DNA from 4 places in the Endozoicomonas sp. ALC013 genome. Region 2 is predicted to be linked to each of the others. Evidence: predicted binding sites of a transcription regulator. Region 2 holds the regulator's gene; each other region holds the start of a gene.
What was found. The regulator FNR, encoded in region 2, switches genes on or off when oxygen is low (the NO sensors DNR and NnrR bind a similar motif). The targets are predictions, from matches to a motif close to TTGATNTANATCAA.

Region 1 (7,457 bases), on a different contig from region 2:
GGAGTGCACACGGCCCTTGGTGTGAAATCCAATCAGCTGCAGCGGATACTTCTCAGTCAAAGGATCCAGATGGCTTTCCCAGGTGGTGACGTACTGTGGCAGCGGTGTCACCACATCCCCTTCCGGCAGCTCCCACTCGGCGGCAATGGTCGCCAGTTGTTCGGAGTAAATTTCGATTTTCCCGGATGGGGTTCCCAGAGGATTGTTCACAGGATCCTTACGGAAACCTTCCAGAGCGATGCGAATATGCTTCGGTGCCAGCTGTTTGTAGGGACCGTCACGACGCAGGTCTTCCAGTGTTGGCACCTGAGGCTGTTCTTTACGCATCTGCTCGTACAGTTCCGCCACCCACTGCTCATGGGTCTTGCCTTCTGTGTACTGCGCTTCCAGACCAAAGCGTTTGGCAATACCTGCACAGATGTCGTATGCACTGCGGCACTCGTACATCGGGGCAATAGCAGGCACCAGCGGAATCACCGCGCCCAGAGTGCCCGAGGCATAGCCGTTGCTGGCCACTTCATAATTTTCAATGGTGGTGATATCCGGCAGCAGAATATCCGCGAACCGTGCGGTAGGTGTCATATGGTTTTCAAACACCAGGATAAACTCACACAGGCTCTCATCAGACAGGATCTCTTTGGTCCGGTTGATATCAGAGTGCTGGTTAACCGTGATATTGCCCGCATATTGCCAGATGAATTTGATCGGATTCTTCAGTGACGTGCCGCCCTGCAGAGCATCGGTCTTATCCGTCATTTCATGGTGACGATGAATCGCATCTGTCCATTTGAAGAATGGAATCGCCGTCTTGATCGGGTTGGTACCCATGGGCAGGGTTTTCACCGGGAAGCCATAGTTTCCTGGCATTTCGCCGGTGTTGGTGCCGGCAAGGCCAATATTGCCGGTCAGAATTGGCAGCATGCAGATGGCACGGCTCGCCTGTTCACCGTTGGCCTGACGCTGAATACCGGTACCCTGAATAATGTAGGCAGGTTTGGCCCTGCCAATTTCCCGGGCCAGCTGAATGATTTTTTTCGCTGGAATACCGGTAATTTTTGCCGCCCACTCCGGGGTTTTCTCGATGCCATCAGCACCTCGGCCCAGAATGTGCGCTTTGTAGTGGCCATTCTTCGGTGCACTGGCTGGCAGCGTTTTTTCATCATAGCCAACACAGAACGCCTCGAGGAATGCTTCATCCACCATCTTCTCGTTGATCAGCACCCAGGCCATGGCTTCTACCAGGGCAGCATCGGTCCCCGGGCGGATTGGAATCCACTCAGACTCTTTGCCCAGCATGGTGTCGGTATAACGCGGGTCAATGATGATGGTACGCACATTTTTGCTGTTCACCGAGTTGATGTGCTCGTAGATTTCCCCACCGCCACTCATGCGGGTCTCTGCCGGGTTGTAACCAAACATGACCAGCAATTCTGCATTGGCGATTTCACTGGTGAAACTACCGAACGCCGCTGGACGTCCACCGCCATAAGTAAACGGCAGAGCACGTTGAATCTGTCCCCAGCTGTAGTTACCGTAATAAGGCAGAAAGCCACCGAGCATATTCAGCAGGCGCTTGGAGGCAAAAGGACCGTCGGTTTTATAGCCCTGGGTTCCGGAGCCATACTGATAATAGATCGCATCGTTACCGTAAGTATCGATGGTGTACTTTAACTGTCTGGCGATGGTATCCAGCGCCTCATCCCAGCTGATGCGCTCAAATCGGCCTTCGCCACGCTTGCCAACCCGCTTCATGGGGTATTTCAGACGATCAGGGTTGTATACCCGTTGCTTGATGGAGCGACCGCGCAGACAGGCGCGAATCTGATGATCACCGTATACGTCATCGCCCCGGTTATCCGATTCAACATGGGTGATAACGCCATCTTTGGTATGCACCTGGAGAGGACAGCGGCTGCCACAGTTCACCATACAGGCAGACCAGGTCACCTTGTCTCCAGCGGCTCTTGCCTGCGTTGAATCCGTTGCCATGGCTTTCAGAGGCAACGCATTGCCAGCGACAACAGCGGCACTCCCCGCAGCAGCCCCCCACTTGATAAACGTTCTTCGCTTGATGACAGACGACAGCGCACTATCGAGAAGTTTCTTCATTTATTTTACCGTTATCACTAAAACCGGAAACCAGCACACAAACAGGTAGTGTTACCCCTGACAAAATGCATCTCTGTACAAATAATGAACTGGTGAAATAGTGCTGATAATACGAGCTGGTCAACAAACAACCGATTGACCTGGATCAATTTTTTGCCGGGTTTGAGGCAATTACTGAAGAGGGTAGGAACTTATTCGAGCACGCTACAGAGCACGGCGCACCCTGTAATTGATCATGATTATTGAGGACAAAACTGCACTGCCACTTCGGTGACATGGCTGCGGCGGTACTTCCGCCGCTGTGCTTTGCATGGCACCTGCCCGGGCTGCCAGATTACGGGGAACCTTTCGATATTTTCGGTGTCTGAAGTTTGTGCTCATTTTACTCAGGCGGAGCCTTACTCCCGTGCAGTCCGATATACGATTTTAAATTCATTGAGACCCTTGATATGTCCATACCTCAGGCGGAAGCAAGCATTGGTTCGTCAGGATTTCATCCACCACCGACAGGCGGCAAGAAAGAGGAATACAATCCTGTTGCCGCATTCGGTCAGTTTGGCGGAATGATGGTTCGTGTTGTCAATGCGTTACAAGCTGCCGGTTCAGGCGATCAATACAGGCCAGTGAGTTTATTGTCACCCGGTGCCCAATATGCAATAGAAGCCAGGCGGCCGGATCAATTTGGCACCAGGCCAGACCAGATCATTACGGTTCTGAAACCTGCGCCCGGTTGCCATATGCTCTGGGCTTATAAAAAAGATGTCTGTTCGAATCCCTCGGGGGAACCGTGCTGCAGGTTCACATACACCAAGAAAATTACCAGCTGGCATGTTTTGGAAGAGAAAATAGCAGAGAGTTACCACAGAAAGCACTCCCTGTTTAGCAAATCACCTTTAACCTCAGGACACCTTGGTGTAAATGGCTATTTACTGCACCAACCGTCTGAATGGATCATTAAAGAAGCAGGCAAATATCCGGAAATTCTCTGTCACATTAATTTTGACCGCATGCACTATGGCTATCTTCTGGACTTTACCAGGGAGTTTTCTTTTCGCCGTCTTGAAGAAGTCATGGGCAATATTCTGACGCTCGAGCAAAATAAAGGTAACGCGTCCGGTGATGAGTTCCGTGAGCCTGTAAAACTGTGCCTGTACAACAGTTATCAGGGGGTGTTGTCTCCCCCGGTGGAAATCAGCCGTACACAAGCGCTAATGCTGCGGCGAAACATCCGTGCCTTCTCTCAATATGTCAACTTCACTGGACAGGAACTCAGGCTTTACCAGTTATTGAGTCAGTCCGGTGGTGAACGATTTCTGCAGCTGCTGAAAAATATTCCGGAGCAGGTCAGCACGGTATCAGCCAGTGTCAAGGCACTTGGCACCGACATCAAAGCCATCCTGACAGCCATCGAGAACTGTGATTCAGCAACCTTCTTAAGCGAACTTCCAGCCCGGGTGGACGGGGTCAACAGCAAAGTGGGTTTACCGAATATATTACTGGAAGCTTTGCTTGAGCAGACCCCGTTTCATAAACACTTTCCCTGGTTGTATTATGCTTTCGAGATACACGACAAGCAGTCTAGCTGGGACTACATTTTCGAGCAGGTTAAACCCACCTTTGCCGCACAAGCGGTCATCTGCCGGGAGTTATTAAATAACAAATTGTTTGTTCCCTATTTATTAGGGTACAAGGAATCAACACCTGTCCACTGTAATCCGCTGGTGTGTTGCCTGCTCATCGCTTACGGCGCAAGAATCTATCTCAATTATCAAACATCAACCCAGCCTGCAGATCATCTTGAAATATTAACATCTGCCAATCATTTTCTCCGGGCGAATCTGTTGACCGACGATGAAGCCAATACCATTCGTAACGAGGTGCTGTGGGAACTTCTTTGCAATGATGGGGACGGCCCCGTTACTAAACACTATATGATAGCTAATAGAGTATCGATCCTGAGGACAGCATTGCACGAGCATTTGAATCACCGGCAGCTGGATAGTTCAGAGCTACGTCAAAAGGCTGTTGGACTGCTTGGCGAGGAGTTTTATGATCGCTTTTTTACCAATGAACCGGTTTATGGGCATGCAGTTAAAGAATTTCTGGAAAATAGATTTTCAACCCGGCGATACAGTGATGAACAGTTACGTGAGCATTTAAAGAGTACAGCGACGCTCAATCGAACCATTGATCAAAGGCTGAGTATTTTTCTGGGGGAATATTACACTTGTAAGCCTGCCGTTGTGGTCCGGCGAAAGGAACAAGGAGAACGGCAGCCGGACTGGCTGGTGAATTTTCTGGCATCACCGCCAACCTTTGAGGGCATGGAAATCCTGCCTGATGGCCGCTATAAGTCAATTACCCTGAAAGTCGGTCAGTATTATTACCAGTCTCCCCATCCCAACAGGGCACAAACCATCCTGGCGAAGGGCATAAAACCCTATTACCGCAAATGGCACGGACTGGATCACGCCCTGCGCGCACAGCTGGCCACCGAATTCCTCATCGATAGTAAGGTTTTGCCCGACTTTCATAAGCCATTCCGGGAATTACTGCTGAAGCATCCTGAGTTGCAAGAGTTACTACCCATTGCCGAACTCTACCACGATGCTGTCGCTGAAGATGAGCATAAAAATGTTGAAGAGCTGCGGGCAGCAGAACTGTTTCAGCGTGATATGACCAGGTTGCAACAGTACCCCGGGCAGCTGGTTACCCTGGTGGCCAGCGCCCTGAGAAACAAAAACTGCAAAATGATGGATGCTGAAAATCCGTCGTTTACTCCTGACCACCAATGCACAGAGGAAGAGTTACTGCTGCGTCAGGTGCTGCGCTTTGGGGATACTGTGGATATCCTGCGGGTCAAACCACCACGGGAGGACTTTCCGACGATCAGGCTGACACCGGACTCAGCAGAAATTGACACCAGTGAAATGATCCATGATGGCTATTTTCAGCCAGAAAAGATTGAACTGCTGTCCGTGGTCAACAACCCGGACTTCACCCTGCTGATCCAGTCAGTCATGTTGAGCTTTCGGGATCTGGCCAGCATTACCGGGGGATGGCATCACCAGGTGCCCAATCCGTTCACCAGTCGATACCATCTCCCGGTTGATAACCATAAACGACGATTACTGATTGAGCAGGCACCGGACCCCTATCAGTGTTTGCGTGAGTGCCTGAACGATCTGGTTCGGTTCGCTATCGCTGAGAAAGCCGGTATTTCACCTTGCTTCACAAAACACCACCGGCGGAGTACAGATCACCAACCGCCTGGTTGCTGGGATCCGGATACCGGGTCCGGTGGCGCTTATCGACGCCTGCACAATGAAGGGGAACTTCGACAAGTCCGGTTACCCGAAGCAATGACCCTGGCAGAAAAGATGATCGTGGTGGCGAACCAACCCGGGCTGGAAAAACTTATGTCGGCTGACATCCGGGATGCCCTGGAAACTGAGACGATACGACTGCAGCAGAAGGCCATCCTGCCCTCTGTTGGTACCTTGGAACAATCTGAACTGGAGCAGATGCTCCGGCAGCCGGACTCTCCGGGTGCCCGACTGCTCAGTGAGCGCGGCTATTCTGTGAAGTCGAGCGTACATGACGGGAAAATTTTTTACCAAATGATGCCCAATTCCACACTTGCAAGGAACTTTTTGCTGCTGCCACCAGAGTATGATGACGAGGCTGATCCTGTTACCTTGCCTGAAAATAACCAAGGCAGGTACTGATCTGAGTTTGAAGCTTATGATGACTGAAGATGCACACAGGATACCCTGCTTGGCAGCCAGTTCGTTTTTGCTCAGACAAGTTGCTATAGAGTGGCAATAGCCTTTGAAGGCTGGAATTGCCACACGATTAAAGAAATACGTTTAATTAGAAAGAGCATTTTCTATTGAAGTAGTAAATTTCTCCATTGAATGGAAATAACTGGCATGCCTAACAATGTGAGATGATCTGGGCCTTCCGGCTTTTAACTTTTCACTAACTGCCTGGAGGAATGCTTTATTTGTATCTTCTGAATAATGGCCATACTCCGCATTTGAATGAACTTCTGTTCTGCATTCATCGCAAGGAGGTGACGCCTCAGGCAGTCCCCCTACATCCGAGTTGATTACATGCAGCCCCATAGAATGACATTCACCGGCAATCAAGCCTAAGGACTCAGCCAGAGAAGGAATAACGGCATAGTCCGCAACAGCCATTAAGAGTTGCTTATGCTCTTGATTTTTAGTAAGTAAAACGAGGTTATTTCTTGCTGCTTTTGTTTCCTGAATAGCTTGAATAAATGGATCTTTTTCTGTTCCGTTAGAAACAATAAAAAACAGGCAATCCAGTTTTTTTACCATATTCAGTACATGCTCTGTCCCTTTTTCAAAATGAGGCCTGCCCATAAAAAAAACAATTGGTAAGTTTTTAGTGACTGGGTTCACACATCCTTTGCTATTCAATGGTGGCTTTAAAGGCAATTTTCCAGCAAAGAAAAGGTCTCTGAGTTTTGATTTGATATTTTTTTCCGGAGTTCCTTCTAACCCGTATTTTTTGGCGGTAGCACCCAGGCTAAATTTTGATAAATCTGAGCAGCTTTTGATTGAGCGGATCGCCTTTTTGTGAATCCTCAAGAACTTTGATATGAGAGGATGTTTAAATGTCAGAAAAGATTGGGCATATTTCGATACTGTTAAAATTACATCAGCATGTTTAATTGCCCTCTCTCTTGCAGGTTTTTCATAATCCGGTAGCTTGCAGAACTTGCTCTCATCCATCTTCATATAGCTCTGGGTTGTATAAACAGGCTTTTTATTGGCCATACAGTCGCTAAAACCCGTATGGGGACTTAAGCAATGTACCCAGTTCACTTTTTTAACGTTTTCGAAGTGATTAACGTATTGAAGGGATCCTCCAAAAAAATGATCATGAATATATACATTTTTGCTTCCCATTGTTGGCAAAAGCACTTCGTTGACAAATTTTGCCGCTATCTGGTTAAACACACACATTTTTAGAGATATAGCACCAGCAAATTTCAACCTTTCATCAGAATCATTAATTCCTTGTTCTTTAAAGTAAAGATCCTCTGCCAAAGAGTCTTTGTATTCTTGCTCTATATTGTATGAATTAATATGCTTTTCAAAATACCTTTTCTGCCCCCCTGTTGGTTGGACTCTATAGACATCACATTCAGGCATATCACTGCATCTTTCAACCAATATTAATTCACCAGAAGAAAGCTGACAGCCAGCAGTGATTGATTTTTTTACATCTGTATCCTCTACGAAATCAAGCAGTGGAAGAACCATGATATTTCTACAACTACGCTCGTGAAATGCCTTACAAAAGGTGTTTACAAA
Region 2 (7,457 bases):
TCAATAACGGCATGACCCCACTGCACGTTGCCCTGGTCAATGGCCACCTTGATGTGGTTAATTTTCTGATTCAGTCCGGTGCGGGTCTCAATCTGACTAACCGGGATGGTCATACCGCCCTTCATCTGGCAGCCAGGCAGGAAGACGGTCAGTTTGCCGAAGCATTGATTCTGGGAGGGGCAAACCCTGCCACCAGGGACAGTCATGACCGAACAGCACTGCATATTGCTGCCCTGGAAGGCCGTTGTGAGTGTGTCAGGATACTGGCCCGGAACCCGGGCATTATTGATACCGTGGACAGCCGTGGCAGGACCCCCCTGATTCTGGCGACCAAGGCCGGCCACAGGGCGGTAATGGATATTCTCATCAGCAATGGGTGTAACATGACCATAGCCAGCCGGCATGGCCGGGTGGCAGTTCACCATGCGGCCACCGGTGGTCATGGCCACTGCCTGCGATTACTTGCCGATAAAGGTGCGAACCTTGACGCAGTGACCCCCGTTGGCAGAGCGGCGATACACTACGCTGCCATGCGAAACCATAGTGAGTGTCTGGAAATCCTGATTGATAACAACGCCAACGTTGAGGCGTTTGTCAATTGTGGCTGGAATGCCCTGCACCTTGCTGCTTATCATGGGCACCTTGAAAGCGTGCAAACCCTGATCCGAAGGGGGGCCAATATCCAGGCCTTTACCAACGGCAATAGCGTTATGACAGCACTGCACATAGCCACCAGATGCAACCATCTTGGGTGCGTCAGGGTCATTGTTGAGGCTAACGTGGATTTTTCGGCAAGGGACTCGGCTGGCAACACGGTGTTACACGACGCCGTCACCTACGGCAGTTATGTGTGCCTGCGCATGTTTATTCGCTCCGATGCCGACCTTGACATGACCAACGCAGAGGGTAAGACCGCACTGCATCTGGCTGTGCTTAAACACCGTTGCAATAGCCTGAAAGCCCTGATCCAGGTAGGTGCTCAGCTTGATGTTAAAGATAATTCCGGCCGTACTGCCATGCACTATGCCGTTGATATGTCCTTTATTCATTTCTCATTTGATGCTTCCCTCAGCCTGCTGATTCGGGCGAAGGCGGATCTGAATATTCCCGATCAAGACGGCAATACCGTTCTGCATATGGCGGCATTCAATGGCAACCTGAAAGTTGTCAGGATGCTGTTGAATGCCGGCGCAGATCATCGGGTGAGAAACAGACATGGCAGGACTCCCCTGGTACTTGCCAGACAGCTCAATCACACATCCTGCATCGACAGGCTGAAACGACTGCCTTATGTGATGTAATGCCTGGTTATCGACCACTCAGCCTGTTAATGGTTACGAGATCAAGAGGAGGGACTTTGTCAGCCTCCTGGACTCCGCTTCAGGCTGAACGGAGATTGTTCACATCAAACTCATTGAATTGATGTACCAGGTGGGAAAATGTTTTTCCGGATTGAAACTGAATATTACGTTTACGGTATCAATGATCTACTATTTGAATTCATGATTTTGGAAAGAATCAGTACGCCGCAGGTTGGTAATTACCTTATCCGTTTTTGTGAGTGGGGATAAGGTTCTTCGGCGTTGTTTTATGGTAAAGAGTGACCTTTTGACACAACCATTCTTTATAGAATAAACAGCAGGATTCTACAGTATTTTTGTGCAGGGGTAGCAAAATGACAGATCATGATAAGTGGCAGAAATGGTTGATGGCTCGCAGGGATGAGCTGAATACGCGTCTGGGTAAAATTAAAAAGGATGCTTCCCGAAAAAACAGTGCAGACTGGTCTGAGCAGGCGCAGGAACGGGAGAATGATGAGGTTATTGATGCACTGGGTAACGAGGCGGTGATTGAACTGGGTAAAATTAACCGCGCCCTTGATCGTATAAATGAGGGCGATTACGGTTTCTGCCTGTCCTGCGGTAAGGAAATTCCGGTTCAGCGCCTTGAGGTTATGCCTTATGCTGACCTTTGTGTTCAATGTGCTGAGGCCAAGGGGTTGTAGGGGAGCATCATCAAGGCGATAAGGGAGCAGGCAGGCTGAATCCTGTTATGCCGGTTTGGCTGCAGCCTGGTTAAAGTACGTTGACTCCTCTGTGGAGCAGCCTGATTCAATAATCATCTTTTGATAGCTTTCGCAGAAGCTCTGGAGTGTTCCGGGGTTTCTGCTGTGGAAGTGCTTTTGCCATAATCTGGCCATGGCAGTGATGTCTTCTTTATCAATATCTTCGATCTGAATACCGCAGCGGTGATAGATAAGCCAGGCAATGGCGGTGGCGTAAACCAGGTTGGTCGCCAGTTCATGATGGGGGTGGGAAAGAAACTCCCGCTGGCTGGCCAGTCCCCGAACTTTGCTGGATAAGTCAGCGTTTGGTGCCAGAAACAGGTCCCAGATATTGCGGTGCATGCGAGGAGAAATCTGATAGATACCGAGTGCCTGGTGATTGGCCTGTTTCAGATGAAAACCAAGCCCGGACTCTCTGGCTGCGGTACCAAGCAGCAGGTTCTCAGCAGTAGGGCTCCACATACCCAGATGCTTGAGTGCGGGGCGAACAACATAGTGCCTTAGTTCCTTGGCGCATATTCCCATTTGCAAAGTCCTTTTCCCGGGTAGATCCCGGTCTGTGCGTCCTGTAACTGCGGGAGGGGCTCTCAGATCCAGACATTAACCCTGGATCTAAGAGACATATCGTATCATCCCTGAAATTCTGAACTGAGGGTGGTTTTACTCACCGGCAAAATTGCACAGGGCATAGGTTGGAATGCCCGCCGCATTGAGTCTGTCAGCGCCCTTGAGGTCTGGCAGATTGATGATAGCTGCAGCTTCCAGTGTGCTGGCTCCTGCTTGTCGAATCAACTGATCCCCAGCCAGCAGTGTGCCTCCGGTGGCGATAAGGTCATCCACTAACAGAATTTTTTCACCGGCCTTAATGGTGTCTTCATGCATTTCCAGTACGGCTTTGCCATATTCAAGGTCATACTCGACACTGAGGGTTTTGCCTGGCAGTTTGCCTTTCTTGCGAAACAGTGCCAGCGGCTTGTTCATGATATAGGACAGTGTCGAGCCAAGCAGGAAACCGCGGGCATCAAGCGCGCCAATGCGATCAAAAGTCTGGTTCTCATAACGCTGAACCATGACATCCACGGCCTTACGCCAGGCTTCCGGGTTTTCAAACAGTGTGGTGATATCCCGAAACAGGATGCCTTCATGGGGCCAGTCCGCGATGGTTCTGATTTGCGTTCGCAGATATTCCTGAACGGATGAACATTCGTTTGTATGCATGGGAGGGAGCATGCCGCTGTCAGTCAATGGATAAAAAGGAAGAAGCCACCTCAAAGGGTAGCTTCTTTAGAGGATAAAGTCAGGCGTTGGTAGCAATCGGTTCCAGTGTTTTTCCCCCGGCCAGGGCACAGAGTTCAACCGAGTTGCGAATTTCGATTTCCTTGCCCACGGCGGAGATCAGGCCGTTTTTCTGGAATCGGGTAAATACACGACTAACCGTTTCTACCGCCAGACCCAGGTAGTTCCCCATCTCATTTCTCGACATGGACAGACGGAACGACTGGGAAGAAAAACCCCGGCGACGAAAACGGCTGGCCAGGTTAATCAGGAAGGTGGCAATACGTTCATCGGCGTTTTTCTTGGACAGCAGCATCATCATTTGCTGGTCTTCACGGATACGCTTGCTCATCAGGCGCATCAGATGTCGGCGCAATTCCGGGAATTGATCGGAAAGGGTTTCCAGTTGCTCAAAAGGAATCTCGCAGATCATGGTGGTTTCCATCGCCTGGGCCGACACCGGATAGGTATCCGTATCCATACCGCTCAGGCCAAGAATTTCGCTGGGCAGGTAAAATCCGGTGATTTGTTCCTCACCTTCATTGGTCGCTGTGTAGGTTTTGAGAGCCCCTGAGCGAACAGCAAAGACACTGGTAAAGGGGTCACCTTCCAGAAACAGGTGTTCGCCTTTTTTCAAAGGACGCCCACGCTTGATAATGTGATCCAGCTGATCGATATCCTTAATGCTCAGTGCCAGTGGCAGGCACAGTGAGCTGAGGCTGCAGTCTCTGCAGGCCACATGGCTCGGCTGTCGGACGTTGGGCTTTGACGTCATTGAGAGGCCTCAAAGTCGTATTTGGCGAAATTCGACACTGTTTATGGAAAACCAAGTGTATGAAAAGTGTTACCGGAGTGTAAATCAGGTATGTACGCAACCGGGCAGACCCAGGGTAGGGGTTTGGTGCTGCTTCAGCAATGCGTCATAAACTGCGGTGGTTCCGGTGAGCTCTCATCTGCCGTGTCATCTATCAAGCTCAGGGCTGACCCTGATCATGGTATGGTCATGGCTCCTGGTGGTTGTGTGTCTTTATCCCTGAAAATCAATCTGACATTGTCTTATGTCACAGGATTAAATTTTCGTTCGTGGTATTTAACGGACATGGCAGATTTTGCACTTATGTTTCAAGTAAATCAATGTGATAGTGGTGGCAAGTCGTCGTCAGTTTCAGTTTTTTTCTGATAAACCGGTGAGCTGCAGAGAGGTTTCGGTTCTGTGCGGGATGATCAGTCGTTGTCGGTACTGGCGGGAGAGGGGCTCCGGAGCCTGGTGATTGCTCCGGAGTGTTACTCAGATAACCTTTGAGAAGAGCGTCTTCTCTTTCATCTCCGGTTGATGGAGATAGTGGTCGAACTGCATACAGATGTTACGGATCAGCAGTGTTCCCTTTGGCAGTACTTCCAGCAAGCCATCGCTATTGAGACTGATCAGGCCGTCTGCCCTCATCGGCTCCAGCCTTGCCAGCTCATCCCGGAAGTAATCCCTGAATTGAATATCAAACCGCTGTTCAATATCGCTGAAGTTCAGTTTGAAGTGGCAGATCAGCTGGGTAATCACTGCCTGGCGGACTTTGTCATCAGCGGTCATCTTCAGGCCGCGAACCACTGGCAACTGCTGTTCATTGATCATTGCACAGTACCGGGCTTCATCGGTGCTGTTCTGGATATAAGTGTCGCCTACCTGGCTGATGGCAGACACGCCCATGCCGATCAGGTCGCAATGACCATGGGTGGTATAACCCTGGAAATTCCGGTGCAGCGTGCCTTCTTCCCGGGCAATGGCCAGTTCATCGTCTGGCAGGGCAAAGTGATCCATACCGATGTAGATGTAGCCCTGATCCAGCAGTTTTTCCGTGGCCTGATGCAGAATGTCCAGCTTCACTTCCGGCGCAGGCAGATCCTGCTCATTAATTCGGCGCTGTGGTTTGAAGCGGTGGGGCAGGTGGGCGTAGTTAAACAGGGATAGCCTGTCCGGGGCCATATCAGCCACACGATCGATGGTTTCCATAAAACTGTTGGTGGTCTGGAAAGGCAGGCCGTAAATCAGGTCCATGTGTACCGAGCGGAATGCCATGACCCTGGAAGCATCAAGAATGGATTGAATCATGCTTTCAGGTTGAACCCGGTTAACGGCTTGCTGAACTTTGGGGTTCAGGTCCTGAACGCCCATGCTGATTCGGTTGAAGCCAAGGTCCCTCAGGGTGCCCATCATGGGCCAGTCTACTTCCCTGGGATCCAGTTCAATGGAGTAGTCTGCGGTATCGCTTTGGGTCAGTTGGAAGTGCTGACGGATATGGCCCATCAGATCCCTCATCTGATCTCTGCTCAGAAAGGTCGGTGTGCCGCCGCCAAAGTGCAGTTGCTCGACCCGCTGTTCCTGACTGTAGAGTGCTGCCTGCATCTCTATTTCACGAAACAGGTATTCCAGATAACTATTGGCGCGCCCACGGTGTTTGGTGACAATTTTATTACAGGCGCAGTAATAACAGACATGGGAGCAGAACGGGATATGAAAGTAGAGTGACAGGGGATTGATGGCCCTGGCACTGGAGTGGGCATTGTGATGATATTTCTCAATATCAAAGCTGCCATCAAACTGCACCGCCGTGGGATAGGAGGTATAACGCGGGCCTGAGTGGTTGTATCGGTGAATCAGGTCTTTATCCCAAACTGGTGCGGTATTCATTATTGCTCTCGGTAATCTTCATGTCTTATTAGTCAGTGTGTTCGCCTTCTGGTCGGTCTTTTTGTGCCGGAAAGGGTAAGGCAAAAACAGTCGGTATTACGTCATGATGTTTTTGGCTAGTTTAGAAAGATTTTCAAGGTTGTTCTTTGATCGGTGTCAATAGGTATGAACCGAACTGGCATGCCTTAGTGGTTCGTCTTTAGGGCATGTGATGAGGATTGTGTCCAACGTGGCGTGAAGTTGTTGAGGTTGGCTATTGTATCTGCCATCTGGTTATTAATCGAGCAAATAATGCTTTGGCTGGCAGGGTTGTGCTGAAAAGGGTCTGATTGATAGTGATTGGTGGGTTCATTGAATGTGCTATTTTTGCTGCTAGATCATAAAAATTCACAAATATGTCCTGGTCACTGATCAGACAGGAGGAGTAATTATGGGTGCAGACATACATATGTATGCTGAATTCAGAAATAGTGTCGGGCAATGGGAAGAAATCCCGGGTTACGAACCTTTTTCAGATCGCAATCGTCATGTCTTTTCATTTTTTTCCGAGGGTTTTGTCAGAAGCGATTATGACTGGGGCTCCTGGCATGTTACTCCGTATCCCATTATTGAGGAGGCTCGGGGGCTGCCCGGAGATGTCAGTCTTTCCATCAAGGCCAAGTCTGATGAATGGGGAACGGGTGGATCTGGCCACTCCTGGCTGTCTGTTGATGAATTGGTTTCTTACGACTACAACAAGCCTTTAAGAGAAAGGGGCGTTGATGTTCCCGAAGAGTTTGTCAAGCTTACGATCAGGGAATCGTTGGGGGAAAAGTATTTTTTGGAGTTGGCTGAGTTGCAGAAGCAAAAAGCGGAGCGCCTCGTCTTTTGGTTTGATTTCTGATTCAAAACTTTAAGAGCCTCCTAGGAGGCAGAACTTTTTTTTTCCTTTTATCACATATGGTGATGGTGCAGCATGGACATCAACCACCTCTGGTGTGCGCCGGGCATAGACCACAAGCCAAAAAGGATAATCAGCAACCCCGCCAGGTTGCGGGTGATACTGGCTTGGATAATGCCGCTGAGCTGTCTTGAGAACGCACCAAGCAGGAACACTGAGGGTATGGTGCCTATACCAAATGAGGCCATTAACAGCGCACCCTGTACCGGTTTTCCCTGAGTGGCGCTCCAGGCCAGGGTGCTGTAGACCAGGCCGCAGGGTAACCACCCCCAGAGCATGCCAATGGCGAGGGCATTGGGAAAGTTTTTGATGGGCAGCAGTGCTTTGGCCTTGGGCTGGATATGTTGCCAGAGCTTATGTCCGATCTTTTCCAGATGTGTCAGACCACGCCACCAACCGGTCAGATAAAGCCCCATGGCGATCAGCATAATGGCCGCAAAATAGCGCAGTCCCATCTTTACTTCCGGGCTGATACCGCCCAGGTACCAGCCAAT
Region 3 (7,457 bases), on a different contig from region 2:
CATTTTTGACTTATCGATGGAAAACGCCCTAAGGTTTTCGGCGGAGACTACTGGTCACATTAAATTGCTGCAGATATTGAACAACATCCAGATGACCCATTTTCTCAGCAATGGAAAGTACATCCGTATTATTGGCAGGGTTTGAGTAGCGAATGTCGGCACCCTGTTGATGCAGATACATGACGGTATCCAGATGACCATAATCTGATGCAGTCCAGATCGCGCTGCCAAAGTTCCGGCTTTCCACATTAACGTCAGCCCCCAGTTCAACAAGATACTTCACCACATCAACATGCCCACCTTGGCACGCCTTCCAGAGCAGTTCAGAGATGTCAGGCTTGGGCGCAGTACTGAAATGGGTCTCGAATGCGCTGAGCAGATACTTTACCGCTTTCAGGTGGCCTTGACTTGACGCATGAATGAGCGCCGATGAAACGTGTGACGGTTTGATAAGCTGCTGTATGGTGTACTCTTCAAACAGGTATTCCAGTACGTGGCAGTGACCTCCCAGGGCGGCGACAAAAAGCAAAGAATCCGCATCAATTGCTGCGGATTTATGAACCAGAAGCATGACCAGCTCAAGGTGCCCCTTCGATGCAGCCTCAACAACAGGCGTATCGAGCGTGACGTTGGCGTTGATATCTGCGCCTTTTTCCAGCAGGAGTTTGACCAGTTCAAAGTGCCCGCCGGCGCAGGCCTGACACAACGGAGTTTGCTGGCCTGAGCAATTGGCTTCAATGTCTGCCCCCCTGTCAAGTAGCCACGTTACAGCTTCAATTGAGCCACTGCGGGCCGCAGCAGAGATCGGGGAATCGTAACCCGCCCCATTAACGTTGATGGCTGCCCTGCTGGCAATGTAATTCATCATCACCACCTTGCCACCCTCAGCCGCTTGCCGGAACAGAGTGGCGCTGAGGTGGGGAGTGTCAAGATTCAGATTCAGGTGCCTAAGCAGGAACCTCAACAGTTGCACATTACCAGAATGGGCCGCTGCCTCAAGAGGGTGCGGGTTTGTCTGGGAGTATGTGTTACCGCATCCGGCGTTGATATCCGCCCCCTGATCAAGCAGATATTTGACCATTGGCAGATTGCCGCTGCGACAGGCAGCCCAGATCAAGGTTTTACTGCCGGTTTCGCCATGGCTATTGTTTGCACCTCGTTCGAGCAGTAACTTGACCTGCTCGAAATGGCCATTGATTGCCGCAACATGAACCGGGGTACGATGACCGGTACTGTGGTTATCAATGTGCTCGCCGAGATTGAGCAGATACTCGATTAGATTGGTCGATCCCATTCTGGCCGATTGGTAAATCAGAGCATCCATGCCCCGGCAACCGACTTGCAACCGGGCACCGTTCTCTTTCAGAAACTTCACCACATCCTGATGGCCTGCATGAATGGCCCAGTACAGTGGAGAGATAAAACCTGTGGTACTGCCAGCCTGAATGTCTGCATTATATTCCAGCAGAACCTTGACTATCTCCAGATGCCCTGAAACGGCCGCCATCACAAGAGGTCCATAAAGAGAACCCTTTGCGTCAGGGAGTGCCCCCTTAGCCAGCAGAAGTTTTACCACTTCAAGCTTGCCAGCCCCGACTGCCAGCCAGAGTGGGGTGCACTGAGCCCCCATCTTAATAGTCCTGCCCAGACGGGCTATAACATAAGGGGACGTCCCGTGAATGCTGACCGGTTGTTGATCCAATGTTGCAATCTGCTCGGAGAGGTCGCCATTAACATCGGCACCCCGTTGCAGCAATCCTGAAATGGCGAGGATTTTTCCATTCAGGATTCCAGAGACAAATTGTCTTTGCCAGTTGTCCGGCAAGGCGCGTGGGTTATGATTCCATGATGGTGCAATGGCTCTTTTCGTCAGGGAAGTGACGGGGACAGCGCGATTGCAGGCAGGCGCTTTTGGCAAGGCAGGAAAAACAGGGGCTGACGACTTATCCCTGGCACCAGGGCCAGAGAGCGTTGTACCGGCGAATGTGCTCTGGCTATCAGGACTGGAAACTGCACTATACATTTTGTCATTCCAATTCAGATTTCGAGAACCCTGTTGGACAATTATTTCCCTTTTTTTATCCGCCAGACGTTTATTTAACAACAAAGACAGCCAGAGATTTTAAAACCACGACAATGTAGAGCCGGTTTATCAAGTTTTATGCACAGTGGTCACAGCGGCGAAGACTCTGCTACCAATATTCTCAGACAGGCACCCCGCTGTGAAATCGGATTTCACTCATTTTTTGACTCATCAAGGAAAAGTGCTCCCCGGGTTTCCGACAAAGACTGCTGGTCATTGGGAGAAAAATGATTAAGCTGCTGCAGGTATTGAGCAACATCCTGATGACCCATTTGCTCCGCTATGGAAAGTACATCCGTATTGTTGGCAGGGTTTGAGTAGTGAATGTCGGCACCCTGTTGATGCAAGTACATGACGGTATCCAGATGACCATACTTTGATGCAGTCCAAACCGCGCTGCCAAAGTTCTGGCTTTCCACATTCACGTTAGCCCCCAGCCCAGCAAGATACTTCACCACATCAACATGCCCACTTTGGGCCGCCATCCAGAGCGGTTTAGAGATGTCAGGCTTGGGGGCAGTACTGAAATGGGTCTCGAATGCGCGGAGCAGGTACTTTACTGCGTTCAGGTGGCCATAAAAAGACGCTTGAATGAGTGCCCCTGAAAAGTGTGACAGTTCGATACGCTGCAGTATTGTGTTCTCTTCAAACAGGTATTCCAGTATGGGGCAGTTACCTCCCAGGGCGGCACCAAAAAGCAAAGAACCTGCATCAATTGCTGCGGATTTATGAACCAGACGCTTGACCAGCTCAAGGTGCCCATTAAATGCAGCCCCAAAGATAGGCGAGTGGAGACTTTCGTCAGCAATAACATTAGCATTAACCTCTGCGCCTTTATCCAGCAGGTATTCCACCATCTCCACAAGCCCCTTCTGCGCTGCTATATAGATAGGGGTACGAAAACCTGAAGCATCGGCATTGACGCTGACGCCCCTGTCAAGCAGGTATGCCACGGTATCAATACTGCCAGCTCTGGCCGCAAAATAGATTGGCGAATCCAACCCTGTATTGCCGTCAAGTCTTGCGCCCTTGCTGACCAGGAATTTGACCAGTTTAAAGTGCCCCCGGGCGCAAGCCTGACACAGTGGAGCTTGTGGGCCTGAGCAGTTGGCCTCAATGTTTGCACCCTTTTCAAGTAGCCACTTCACCGCTTCGATAGAGCCACTGCGAGCCGCTGCTGAGATCGGGGAATCGCAACCCGTTTCATTAATGTTGATAGTTGCCCTGTTGGCAATGTAATCCATCATCACCACTTTGTCTCCCTCAGCAGCGTGGCGGAACAGAGTAGCGCTGAGGTCGGGGGTGTTGATAGTCAGATTCTGATGCTCCAGCAAGTACGCCAACAGTTGGCAATTGCCAGAATGAGCAGCAGCCTCAATGGGGTGGGGTTCTGTCCAGGGGTAGGTATTACCGCCGCCAGCGTTGATGTCCGCCCCCTGATCAAGCAGATATTTGACCATTTGGAGGTTGCCGCTGTAACAGGCAGCCCAGATCAAGGTTTTGCCACCGGTTTCGCCATGGCTATTGTTGGCACCTCGCTCAAGCAGTAACTTGACCGGCTCAAAATGGCCATTGATTGCCGCAGCATAAACCGGGGTATGCTGACCGATACTGTGGTTATCAATGTCCTCGCCGAGATTGAGCAGATACTCTATTAAATTGGTCGATCCCCTTCTGGCTGATTCGTGAATCAGAGCATCCATGCCCGGGCAACCAACTTGCAAATGGGCACCGTTCATTTCCAGAAACTCCACCACATCCTGATGGCCAGCATGAACGGCCCAGTACAGTGGAGAATTAACACCTGTGGTACTGCCAGCTTGTATGTCTGCCTTATATTCCAGCAGGACCCTGACTATATCCAGATGCCCTGCAACGGCTGCCATCTCAAGAGGTGCAAAGCGATAGTCCCTGGCGTCAGGGAGTGCCCCCTTAGACAACAGAAGTTCTACCACTTCAAGCTTGCCAGCCCCGGCTGCCAGCCAGAGCGGGGTGCACAGAGCCCCCAGTCCGGCAGTCTTGCCCAGGCGGACTGTAACAGAGGGGGGCGTCCCATGAATGTTGACAGGTTGTTGAGCCAATTTTGCAATCTGGCTGGAGAGGTCGCTATTAACATCTGCACCTTGTTGAAGCAATCCTGAAATGGCCTCGATTTCTCCATTCAGGATTCCAGAGACAAATTGCCATTGCCAGTTTTCCGGCAAGGGGAGTGGGTTATGATGCCCTGATGGTGCGATGGTTCTTTCCGTCAGGGCAGCGGCGGGGACAGGGCTGTTGTGAGCAAGGGAAGTTTCTTTTGGCAAGGCAGGAAGAACAAGGGCTAACGACTTATCCGTGGCATCAGGGCCAGAGGGAGTTGTACCGGCGAAAGTGCTCTGGCTATCAGGACTGGAAACTGCACTATACATTTTGTAATTCCAATTCAGTTTTCGATAGCCCTGTTGGACATTTATTTCCCTTTTTTTATCCCCCGTACGTTTATTTACAAGCAAAGACGGCTAGAGATTTTAAAACCACGACAATGCAGAGCCGGTCTATCACGTTTTACGGACAGTCGTCACAGCGGCGAAGCCCCTGGCACCAATATTCTCAGACAGGCACACCACTGTGAAAACGGAATAGTTTGTCCGGAGACTCAATGGCATCCTGTTCAATCCCGGCGAATATCGCCACCCGGTCAGCCACTGACCCGCCATTAATGGCCTCTGCCAATGCCAGATAGTCCTGAAAATGTCGACTTTCAGACTTCAATAATGACTGATAAAACTTCTTCAATTCATCGTCCAGCCATGGCGAGAGTGCCGCAAAACGCTCACAGGAACGGGCTTCAATAAACGCCCCCATCACCAGGGTATCGACCAGCCTGAATGGTTCAAACGTTCTGATGGCAGCACTTAACTGCCCCGCATAGCGACCGGCTCCAAGGTGAACATAGGGAATATCCCTGCGTGCCATAATGGCCAGAACCTGCTCATAGTGCCGCAACTCTTCACGGGCCAGTCTGGACATTTTGTTCAGCAGGCTTAACTGATCTTCTATTCTGAGTTGCAGCCCACCTTTCTGCTGTTCACAGCGACCGTTACCCCGGCCGAACGTCCCGGTGCGATAACGGCTCATAATCGCCATCGCTGATTGAGCGGCCTTCAGTTCATTATTGGCATGATCAACCAGAATCACCGCAAGATTCTCTGGTTTGCGCGCTTCATCAATCCATGCCTCAGGGGTTGGACAGGGTAAGAATTCAAGAATGGGCGAAATATTGGTCATAACTGGCTCACCTGGCTGAGCCAGCATGGTAACACGAGCGACAGGAGGGCGTTAAAGTGAGGCATCAATGTCTTTTTCTTATGAAGCAGGAGATCAAGCAGACCCATAAAGCACGCTGAAGCTACAAAGGTCAGATTCACCAATGCGCAGAATAAAAAACGCTGTCAGACAACTGACAGCTTTTTTTATTCAACTTATTGCCATGGCTTTAGAAACGGTATGCTACACCGGCCATATATACCCAGGGATCCAGAGATACATCAATTTTGTAATCATTTGAGCCATCTGTGAAAGTACCCGTTGTATCTATGTCCATATACCAGACGGCAGCATTCACACTCCAGTTATCAGCAACCTGGTAATCAAAACCGACCTGAGCCGCCAGACCAAGGGAGTCATCCAGCTTCAGATTCCGAAAACCAGCATTCGAACCAGCACCAACAAACTTTTCACTGAAAAAGATAGTGTAATTCAAGCCCGCGCCAAAATAGGGCTGGAACGCTGACGCATTACCCATTGGATAATACTGAACACTCAAAGTAGGTGGTAAGTGCTTTACTTCAGCGAAATCACCAAGACCAGAAAGCCCACCCTTACCCTGCAACTTGTGTGAGAATGGAGTAGCTGCAAGCAACTCAATACCGAAATTATCCTGAATCATATAAGTCAATGATAATCCCAGTTGAGTCTCATTATTGACATCCACTTTTGAGTCAGGCTGTTCGACCCCTGCTACATACAGATTTCCACTATCCACATCAGGATTTACACTGGCCAGACCACCACGAACAATAAAGTCACCAGCCTCATAGGCCTGTGCGGCACCAGATAGCAATACAGTTGCACTGATAATAGCGAGAGAAAGCGATTTGATTTTCATTCCTTACCTTTTTTGTTATTTATCAACCGGAAATGTAATATGCTGTTATTATATAAAGTTCGCCAGCACATTTATTGACCCAGATCAATTCTTCAAAAAACACAACGGTTTCCATAAGATCTCTTTTATAAATACAAATATTCATGGAATAACATTCCACATACTCCTAACTGCACAGCATTTTATTGACCCAGATCATAAAAACATCAGTTCCGCTCATGCATGATGGAACTATAACAAGCAGAATATTCAGCAAGAGAGGAAACATTATGCGTGGAATTACCAAGGTTCTGGCCGTTGTTGATACCAGAAAGGAACAGCAGCTTGCCCTTGAACGGGCCAGCCAGATCTGCCGGGTAACCGGTGCTGCCCTGCATATTCTTGCGCCAAACCCCAGGGCCGATGGTGAATCAATGGTTCGCCTGGAAGCACTGGCTGAGCCACTGATGTCTGAGGGTCAGGAGGTTTATCTGCATGAAACATGGAATGGCTCTGTTATTGAAACCATTATCCATGTGCGTCAGATGGAACGCTGCCACCTGGTAGTCAAAGATGCCAAGTTAATCACCGCCCTCAAGAAAGCCTTCTCTACGCCTGAAGACTGGAGCCTCCTCCGCCGCTGCCGGGTTCCTGTACTGCTGGTGCAGGATAATAGTGACTGGACTAAAGGCAAAATCCTCGCGGCCATTAACGCCGACCCGAGAGACCATTATCACAGCATTCTTAACCAGGCGATCCTGCAATATGCGACGGACATCGCCAGTGAGTTCTCATCAGAGCTGCATCTGGCCACCGCTTACCCGACAACGATGCTGGCGATTCAGGATCACGGTGATGGACGGACTGACAAGGACTACTACGAAAAGCATTGTCAGGAATATGCCCGGGAGTTCAATCTCAATGAAGACTATTTCCATATTGAACCCGGTCCAACCGAGACCATGATCCCCGCGCTGCTGCAAGACATTGATGCCAAACTTCTGATTCTTGGCACTCACGCAAGAACCGGCATCAGCGCCCTGGCTATTGGCAATACCGCCGAACAGCTGATCTCCGAGGTCAAAACCGATATTCTGGTACTGCAGCCAAAACATCACATGATCCCACTGGAGCGCGAACTGGGTAAATAAGCCGACACCATAGCTGCCAGCCCCCATCCTGGCAGCCACTTCAAAATAATTCAGTCACGAAACCGGATAAAGCGGCTAAAAACTTCTATATTGACCT
Region 4 (7,457 bases), on a different contig from region 2:
TATGGAACAGGCTGCTGACTAAAGCACTGGCGCTTAATGGCGAAAAACTAATTTATCTTTAATTTGTACAGGAAGTTTTTATGATCAATCTGGAAAATTTACATCAAATCACCGACGGTGATGAAGTCCTGCTGGAAGAGTTGTTATCAACATTTTTTCAGAGCACCCGGGAAGACATCCTGAATTTGAAAGCAGCGGTCAACAATCAGCAAACGCCCCTTATTGTCAACTTTGCCCACCGGATTAAAGGTGGTGCTGCAATCGTCGGGGCGGAGCAACTGGCAATACTTGCCGGAGACCTGGAGCAGTCAGGCCAACAAGTGGAACCGGAACGTTATGACCCTCTTTTTCTTGAACTGCAGCATACGTTTAACAGTATCGAAGCCCTATATCCCAAACTATAAAGGCCGCTGACTGGTCAAGCTGAACAGCCGAAAGCCAACCACAACGGCAAACGCCATAAAGGGCGCTTCCAGAACACCACCAATAACCTGTAACCACAGTACATTCTCAGGGCTCGTCAATAGATAGCTAATAAGGAATTGTGAGAACAGCAGAGTGAACAGCAATACAGTAAAAGGCAGTAATAACAGGGACCACTGCTGCTTCGTCTGATTAAAGCTTGCCTGAATAGCCTCCACTGGAGGCTCACCCTTAAGGGCAACCCGAAACTCCACAAACATTAGTTTGTACAGCAGATAAAATCCCGGTATCAGGTAGAGGCTAAACCCAAGCATGACTAATACAAACACGATCAGGTAACTGGTCGCCAACGGAAAATAGATACCCGCCGACTTTATTAAACTGTCATAAAGGCTTAGCTTCTCGCCCTGATCACGACTCTCAATAAAGAAAATCGCTGCCCCCGTGGCCAGCGGTTCTATCAACACTGATGCAAACAGATCTGCAAACCCACCACTTATCTCGCTATTGCCAGCAAAAGACTGTTGGAGGTAAAAGCCTGCGATTTCAGAGGGGATAGCAGACAATAGAAACAAAACCGTCAGGCTCAAGCCATAACGGGCAAAAAAGTGTAGCGATTGAACAATAGATTGCATGCAAATTTTACCGGTTAATCAACTTACCAGGGAATCACGGATCCATCATAATTGATGAACTGGCCACTGTTTTTCAAAGAAAGTTGATCAATAACCTTGCGCACGCCCCTGATTGAAGTTTCCGTATCAATCGGAGCATTTACGCCCCCCATATCCGTCTGGACCCAGCCCGGATGCAATACACCGACACTGATACCCTCCCCGGCAAGGTCAATAGCCAGACTTTTAGCCACCGCATTCAATGCGGCTTTGGCAGAGCGATAGATATAACTCCCGCCTTTCTGATTGTCCCCCATACTGCCCATTTTACTAGACATCATGATGATTTTTTTCTCATGACTCTGGGCTACTTTTTCCACCAGTGCCTGCGTAACCATCATCGGGGCCACCGAATTAACCCGCAAAACCTCCATCCATGGATCAACGGTCACCTCATCATAAGACAGACCGAAAGGGCCATAAATTCCGGCATTATTGATCAGGATATCAATGGGCTCTTCAATCACATACTGCAGGTTATGGATCATTCCGGGCTGGGTAATATCCAGGGGAACCAGCTCAAACTGATAACCAGCATTGCGTTTCAGCTCCAGCAGTTTCTGCGACTGTTCCGGAGAGCGGCAGCAACCATAAACCTTGGCACCCTGCGCAAGATATTGACGACACAGTTCCAGACCCAGCCCCCGGCTAACGCCGGTCACCACCACTATTTTCTGCATGCAGACTCTCCCGGATAAACTGGCAGCTTCCGGTAGAAATAAAGCTGAAGCCGCCGATAAATTATCTTACTCGTAAACAAGGCAAAAAACTTACAAAACATTCTATGATGGCAAACCGGGGATGGAAAAGATGCCTCCAAAAATAACTGGCGACAACCAGACGTCTTATATACCTGCACAAGAGGGCCCCTCCCCTGCTAATAACAAAGCCAGTCATAGAGGACGCGAGGTCAGTGAAACCCGGGCGACTCCCCAATCGGACAGAACTGCTAACGCAACCAGCAATCTGGCCGTTGGCCAACGTCAGGTTGAGTCTTTATCACCTGATCATCTGGAAATGATCAAAGCACTGACAGAACAAGGCCAATGGGGCGGTGTTCTGCCCGCAATTCTTGCTTGTAAAACAACGGACCAACTGGAAAAAGTTCTGGCCGCAATAAAAACAGTCAGTCCTCTGCCCAAAGAGATTCATCAGCAAATATGCAATCACTTTGCGAGACTCTATGCAAAGGGAACCACTACTTACCTAACCGCAGGACTCACATCATGACACTCGAAAACCTGGGCAGTCTCGATCTTATTCTCCAAAAGTCCGATGAACATGACAGCCCGCTGGGTTCCATGATCAGAATGGCGGTGGACAGCTTTATCCAGACACACTCGCTAACCGCGGCGAATCGTAATCAAATGGTCAATAGCATCACCCAGAAAATTCACGAGCAGATCAATCAAGTGATGTTCGAGCAGGAAGAGTTACTGACAAGAGACCCGACATTAGCGGAAAAAATCGCTCAGGCACGCAATCAACGGCGCATCGAGCAAAATTATCTTCAGGAAAAAAGCCAACGCTCTTAACAAGCTTCCTAGTTTTTTATGCCAAAAAAAGGGGCTTACTCAGCCCCCTCATAAAACCTGATCAGACCAGCAATAAAGCAATGGTTGCCAGGCTGAGAATCAACGTACCACCATAACAGGCCATTTTTACCCCAACCCCCGGGTGGAAACCCAGATCGTGAGCACCGTGGTAAATACGGTGAATACAGGCCCAGTAAGAAGGCACCAAAGCCACCATCAGTGCCAGCTTGCCAATCCAGCTCTCCAGAAAGAACGCAGACATTCGCTCATAAGAGAGCGCTTCTGCCGGAATAATTTCCAGAGGCACGCCCAGACCAACCACAAAAATAATGGCCGGAAAGAAAAAGGCGATAGTGGTACCCCCAGCCCCAAACAGACTCCACAACAGAGGTTCGATATGGCGTTTATTACTCATGTTCCCACTCCTATCCCCGTCAAAGTCCCATGGTGGCCGCAGCCAGAATGATGGCAGAAACCACTGCCAGGCCAACGTACATCAATTTGTTAACCACACTGTCTTTTACCATTTTACGAATCTGCTGTGGCAGAACGCGGGGCGTCATATCGAAATAGGTGACGGCATGGTAAATAGTCAGACCCAGGGTAACCACGGTAAACAGAATCATTAACGGGTTGGCCTGGAAGGCAAGCCAGCTATTCCAGGCGGCTTCACCCTTGACCAGCTGCATCAGACCGACAAACAGGTTGATGGCATAGAGGCCATCAAATACACAGGAGGATTCCCGGATCATGTACTGGCGGTAGAAGGGATGATCCATATACCAGGTGCGCTTCATGGGACGCACATAGGGGCGACGACTCATCACTTGTCTCCTTTACGTGGCATCAGGAAAGAGAGCGCCCAATCCTGAGAACCCTGCAGTTTGTTCTGGTTGATGGCAGCGGCCGGGTCAACATTCTTTGGACAAACCTCAGAACAGTAACCCACAAAGGTACAGGACCAGACACCATTCTTGCCCTGAATCACTTCGGTACGCTGTTCATAGCCATCATCACGGCTGTCCAGGTTATAGCGGTGGCCCAGGGCGATCACCGCAGGACCGGTAAACAGTGGGTTCAAGCCCATCTGTGGACACGCGGAGTAGCAGAGCATGCAGTTAATGCACATGGAGAACTGCTTATAAAGGCCCAGCTGCTGAGGCGTCTGTTTATTCACTCCTTCCTCAATCGGCTTCTCCATCGCATTGATGATGTACGGTTTCACTGACTCCAGTTTCTTGATGAAGTCTTCTGAGTCAATCACCAGATCCTTTTCAATCGGGAAGTTAGCCAGTGGCTCAACCCGAATGGGGTTCGGATAGTAATCCCGCAGAAAGGTTTCGCAGCCGAGCTTTGGTGTACCGTTGATCACCATGCCACAGCTGCCACACACCGCCATACGGCAGGACCAGCGGTAAGCCAGGCTGGAATCCAGTTCATCCTTGATATGCTCAAGGGCATCCAGCATGGACCAGGCTTCCACATAAGGAATAGTGAAAGTGCCAAATGTCGGCTTGTCATCGGTTTCCGGGTTATAACGCAGAATCTCGATGGTTATGGTTTTATCACTCATGGGGCCTCCTTACTTCCCTTCACCGTTTTTCTCAGCCGCCGCGCCATAGACGCGCTCTTCTGGCTGGAAGCGGGTTACATTCACGTCTTCATATTCCAGACGAGGCTTGGCATCACCGTTATAGAAGGTGACGGAGTGTTTCAGGAAGTTGACATCATCACGGGCTTCGAAGCCGTCAATACGCTGGTGCGCACCACGGGACTCTTTACGCTCAACACCACCAATGGCCATACACTCAGCAACCATCAGGGAGCTTTGCAGCTCAAAGGCCTGCAGCAGTTCGGTATTGAAGACCTTGCTCTTGTCTTCCACCTTGACGTTTTTGAAGCGCTCACGCAGTTCGGAGATCTTGTCCAGACCGGCCTGCATCTCTTCACCCACCCGGTAAATACCAAAGCTGTCCTCCATGGTTTTCACCATTTCGTGACGCAGGTGCGATGCTTTCTCAGTACCGTTGGCGTTACGCAGACTTTCGATGGCTGCCAGGTGCGCTTTCGCCTGATCCAGCAATTTGCGTTCATCAGACATCACGTTCTGGCTGGCAAAATCCGCCGCACTTTCACCGGCAACCTTACCGAAGACAACGGTCTCTGCCAGAGAGTTGGAACCGAGACGGTTAGCACCGTGCATACCGACGCTGGCACATTCACCGGCAGCGAACAGACCGGCCAGATCGGTGGCACAGTTGATGTCCGCTCTGACACCACCCATGGTGTAATGAACCGCAGGACGAACCGGAATTGGCTGATGAACCGGATCCACTCCCAGGTAGTTTTTCGCCAGGGAACAGATCAGTGGCAGACGCTCAATCAGCTTCTGTTCGCCAAGGTGGCGCAGGTCGAGGTGTACCGCATCACCCAGTGGCGTTTCAATGGTGCGGCCCTTGCGCTGCTCTTGCCAGAAGGCCTGGGACAGCTTGTCACGCGGGCCCAGTTCCATGTATTTGTTCTTTGGTTGACCAACCGGAGTCTCTGGCCCCAGGCCATAATCCTGCAGGTAACGGTAACCATCCTTGTTCAACAGGATACCGCCTTCACCACGACAACCTTCTGTCATCAATACACCGGAGCCTGGCAGACCGGTTGGGTGGTACTGGACAAACTCCATGTCACGCAGCGGTGCGCCAGCACGCAGGGCCATGGCATGGCCGTCACCGGTCACAATGGCACCATTGGTGTTAAAACGGAAAATACGGCCAGAGCCGCCTGTTGCCAGCACCACTGACTTCGCCAGAAATACTTTTGGTTCGCCGGTTTTCACTTCGATGGCAACAACGCCCTGGGCACGGCCATCTTCCATGATCAGGTCAGTGGCAAAATACTCATCGTATCGTTCAATGGATGGGTGCTTGGTGGACGTCTGGAACAATGTGTGAAGCATGTGGAAGCCAGATTTGTCCGCAGCAAACCAGGTGCGCTCAATCTTCATACCACCAAAAGCACGAACGTTTACGTCACCGTCATCCTTACGGTTCCAGGGGCAGCCCCAGTGCTCCAGGCGGATCATCTCTTCAGTGGCGTGGGAAACAAAGTAATCCACCACATCCTGATCGCAGAGCCAGTCACCACCGGCCACCGTGTCAACAAAGTGGTTTTCCAGAGAGTCATGATCCTGAATGACACCGGCTGAACCGCCTTCTGCAGCCACCGTATGACTCCGCATAGGGTAGACTTTGGAAATCAATGCCACTTTAAGCTCAGGATTTTTTTCGGCAACGGCAATCGCAGCCCGAAGACCGGCACCTCCGGCACCGACAATGGCTACATCAGCCTTTATGACCTGCATACGCAAACCTCTACCGCCGTTCACCACCATCTCCGGGAAGGTCCCAAACAGAGACAGCCAGCGAACTGGCCAAAATGAATAATAAGAGAAGGGTTAAAAATCTAGAACTGAAGTTTATATAAACCTGAAATTAAAGCCATTGATATAAAACAAAAATAAATCAACATTTCGGAAAACCCGTAATTTCAAGACGACCCAACAGGATCAACCACTATAAACAACCGCTTAAATTACAAGGCACGCAGATTTATTGTTTAATTAACAAAGGTTCACTTTTAATTATTAACTTACACAAAAAAACCTATAGCCTCGAAATAAATTGAGACACAATGATGATACAGCCAAATACAAAACAGGTTGACATCAAAACCGTTCCCCCGGGTGCCCGAAACGGGTTTTCATAGGCCGGTTGCTTTCTTAGTACATAGACCATTGCCGTAGGCAGAAGGATAGCCAGAATGGCCAGGGCAACCGCCGCATAACCCAGGGCGGCGACAAAACCATCCGGAAACATAATGGCAATAATAACCGGTGGGATAAAGGTCACCAGGGCGGTCTGCAGCCGATGAATGCGGGTATCCGCCCTTTGCAATAAGTTGGCAAGATAATCAAACAGCCCAAGGGCAACGCCCAACACGGATGTCAATAACGCCAGATCAGAAAACAGGTACAGAATAGTGTGTACATTTTTATCACTGCTTAATGCTGAAATTAAATGAGCCGTTGCCCCGGTTGACTGACTGATTTGCAGTAATAAGCCTTCGGGCAATACCCCCATCACCGCCACCAGCCACAAGATATAAACCACCAGCGGGATCATGGTCGCTAACAGAAAAATAAGGGGAATATGCTGCAGCTGCTTCTTTTGATAAATGATAATGCTGGGAATGCCACCATGATAACCGAACGAAGTAAATATCACCGGCAGTGCCGCCAGAACCGATAGATACTCAACCCTCGCCGTATGTATCATGCTCTCATAACGCACCGAAGGTGCCAGTGACATCAGGGCAAGAATAAAAGTAACGATCATCAGGGTGAAAAAGATACGGTTAACAAGATCCACTGCCCGAGTGCTGTAATAAACAAAGGCTCCGGCAATCAGGGCAAAGAATATCACGCACAGTTGAGCGGAAGCTCCGGGAACCACTGATTGAGCGTACTGCGCCAGTAACGATCCGCCCCCGGCAAAGTAGGCAGACATCAATGCGTAAAAAAGCCCGAGAGGGGCAATGGCAGAGAGCACCTTCCCTATCCGCCCTAATGTTCTACTGGCCATGGTATACAAATTACAGCCAGGCTTGATGGCGACATTGGCCTCAAAGGCATAAAGGGCAGAGATAACCGCAAAGAATGCCGTCACCGCAAAAATAATCATAACCGGCATCAACCCGGTACTGGCTGATACCAGCGGCAAAGCAAGCATGCCTGCACCGATGGCCGTTCCTGACAAAATTAACGCACTGC

Region 1: ACO6V1_RS17440 (DMSO/selenate family reductase complex A subunit) is a predicted target of FNR. The motif match lies at 2,245-2,258, and genes of this name have one in related genera.
Region 3: ACO6V1_RS08045 (OmpW/AlkL family protein) is a predicted target of FNR. The motif match lies at 6,305-6,318, and genes of this name have one in related genera.
Region 4: frdA (fumarate reductase (quinol) flavoprotein subunit) is a predicted target of FNR. The motif match lies at 6,130-6,143, and genes of this name have one in related genera.

What each region holds. Positions count from the first base shown of each region.
Region 1 covers NZ_JBLYNS010000110.1:9,611-17,067, reverse strand. Annotated here, with positions in the region: gene ACO6V1_RS17440 (DMSO/selenate family reductase complex A subunit) at 1-2,109, opposite strand, end outside; gene ACO6V1_RS17435 (hypothetical protein) at 2,559-5,837, shown strand; gene ACO6V1_RS17430 (glycosyltransferase) at 5,979-7,457, opposite strand, start outside.
Region 2 covers NZ_JBLYNS010000030.1:12,810-20,266, reverse strand. Annotated here, with positions in the region: gene ACO6V1_RS08145 (ankyrin repeat domain-containing protein) at 1-1,301, shown strand, start outside; gene ACO6V1_RS08140 (TraR/DksA family transcriptional regulator) at 1,676-2,005, shown strand; gene ACO6V1_RS08135 (hypothetical protein) at 2,051-2,590, opposite strand; gene ACO6V1_RS08130 (adenine phosphoribosyltransferase) at 2,726-3,283, opposite strand; gene fnr (fumarate/nitrate reduction transcriptional regulator Fnr) at 3,363-4,115, opposite strand; gene hemN (oxygen-independent coproporphyrinogen III oxidase) at 4,629-6,023, opposite strand; gene ACO6V1_RS08115 (hypothetical protein) at 6,454-6,906, shown strand; gene ACO6V1_RS08110 (sulfite exporter TauE/SafE family protein) at 6,957-7,457, opposite strand, start outside.
Region 3 covers NZ_JBLYNS010000029.1:33,389-40,845, forward strand. Annotated here, with positions in the region: gene ACO6V1_RS08030 (ankyrin repeat domain-containing protein) at 29-2,023, opposite strand; gene ACO6V1_RS08035 (ankyrin repeat domain-containing protein) at 2,236-4,491, opposite strand; gene ACO6V1_RS08040 (tRNA-(ms[2]io[6]A)-hydroxylase) at 4,673-5,350, opposite strand; gene ACO6V1_RS08045 (OmpW/AlkL family protein) at 5,559-6,230, opposite strand; gene ACO6V1_RS08050 (universal stress protein) at 6,500-7,360, shown strand.
Region 4 covers NZ_JBLYNS010000009.1:48,764-56,220, reverse strand. Annotated here, with positions in the region: gene ACO6V1_RS03660 (Hpt domain-containing protein) at 81-404, shown strand; gene ACO6V1_RS03655 (hypothetical protein) at 399-1,058, opposite strand; gene ACO6V1_RS03650 (SDR family oxidoreductase) at 1,082-1,777, opposite strand; gene ACO6V1_RS03645 (hypothetical protein) at 1,908-2,327, shown strand; gene ACO6V1_RS03640 (hypothetical protein) at 2,324-2,632, shown strand; gene frdD (fumarate reductase subunit FrdD) at 2,694-3,047, opposite strand; gene ACO6V1_RS03630 (fumarate reductase subunit C) at 3,067-3,456, opposite strand; gene ACO6V1_RS03625 (succinate dehydrogenase/fumarate reductase iron-sulfur subunit) at 3,456-4,205, opposite strand; gene frdA (fumarate reductase (quinol) flavoprotein subunit) at 4,215-6,014, opposite strand; gene ACO6V1_RS03615 (amino acid permease) at 6,292-7,457, opposite strand, start outside.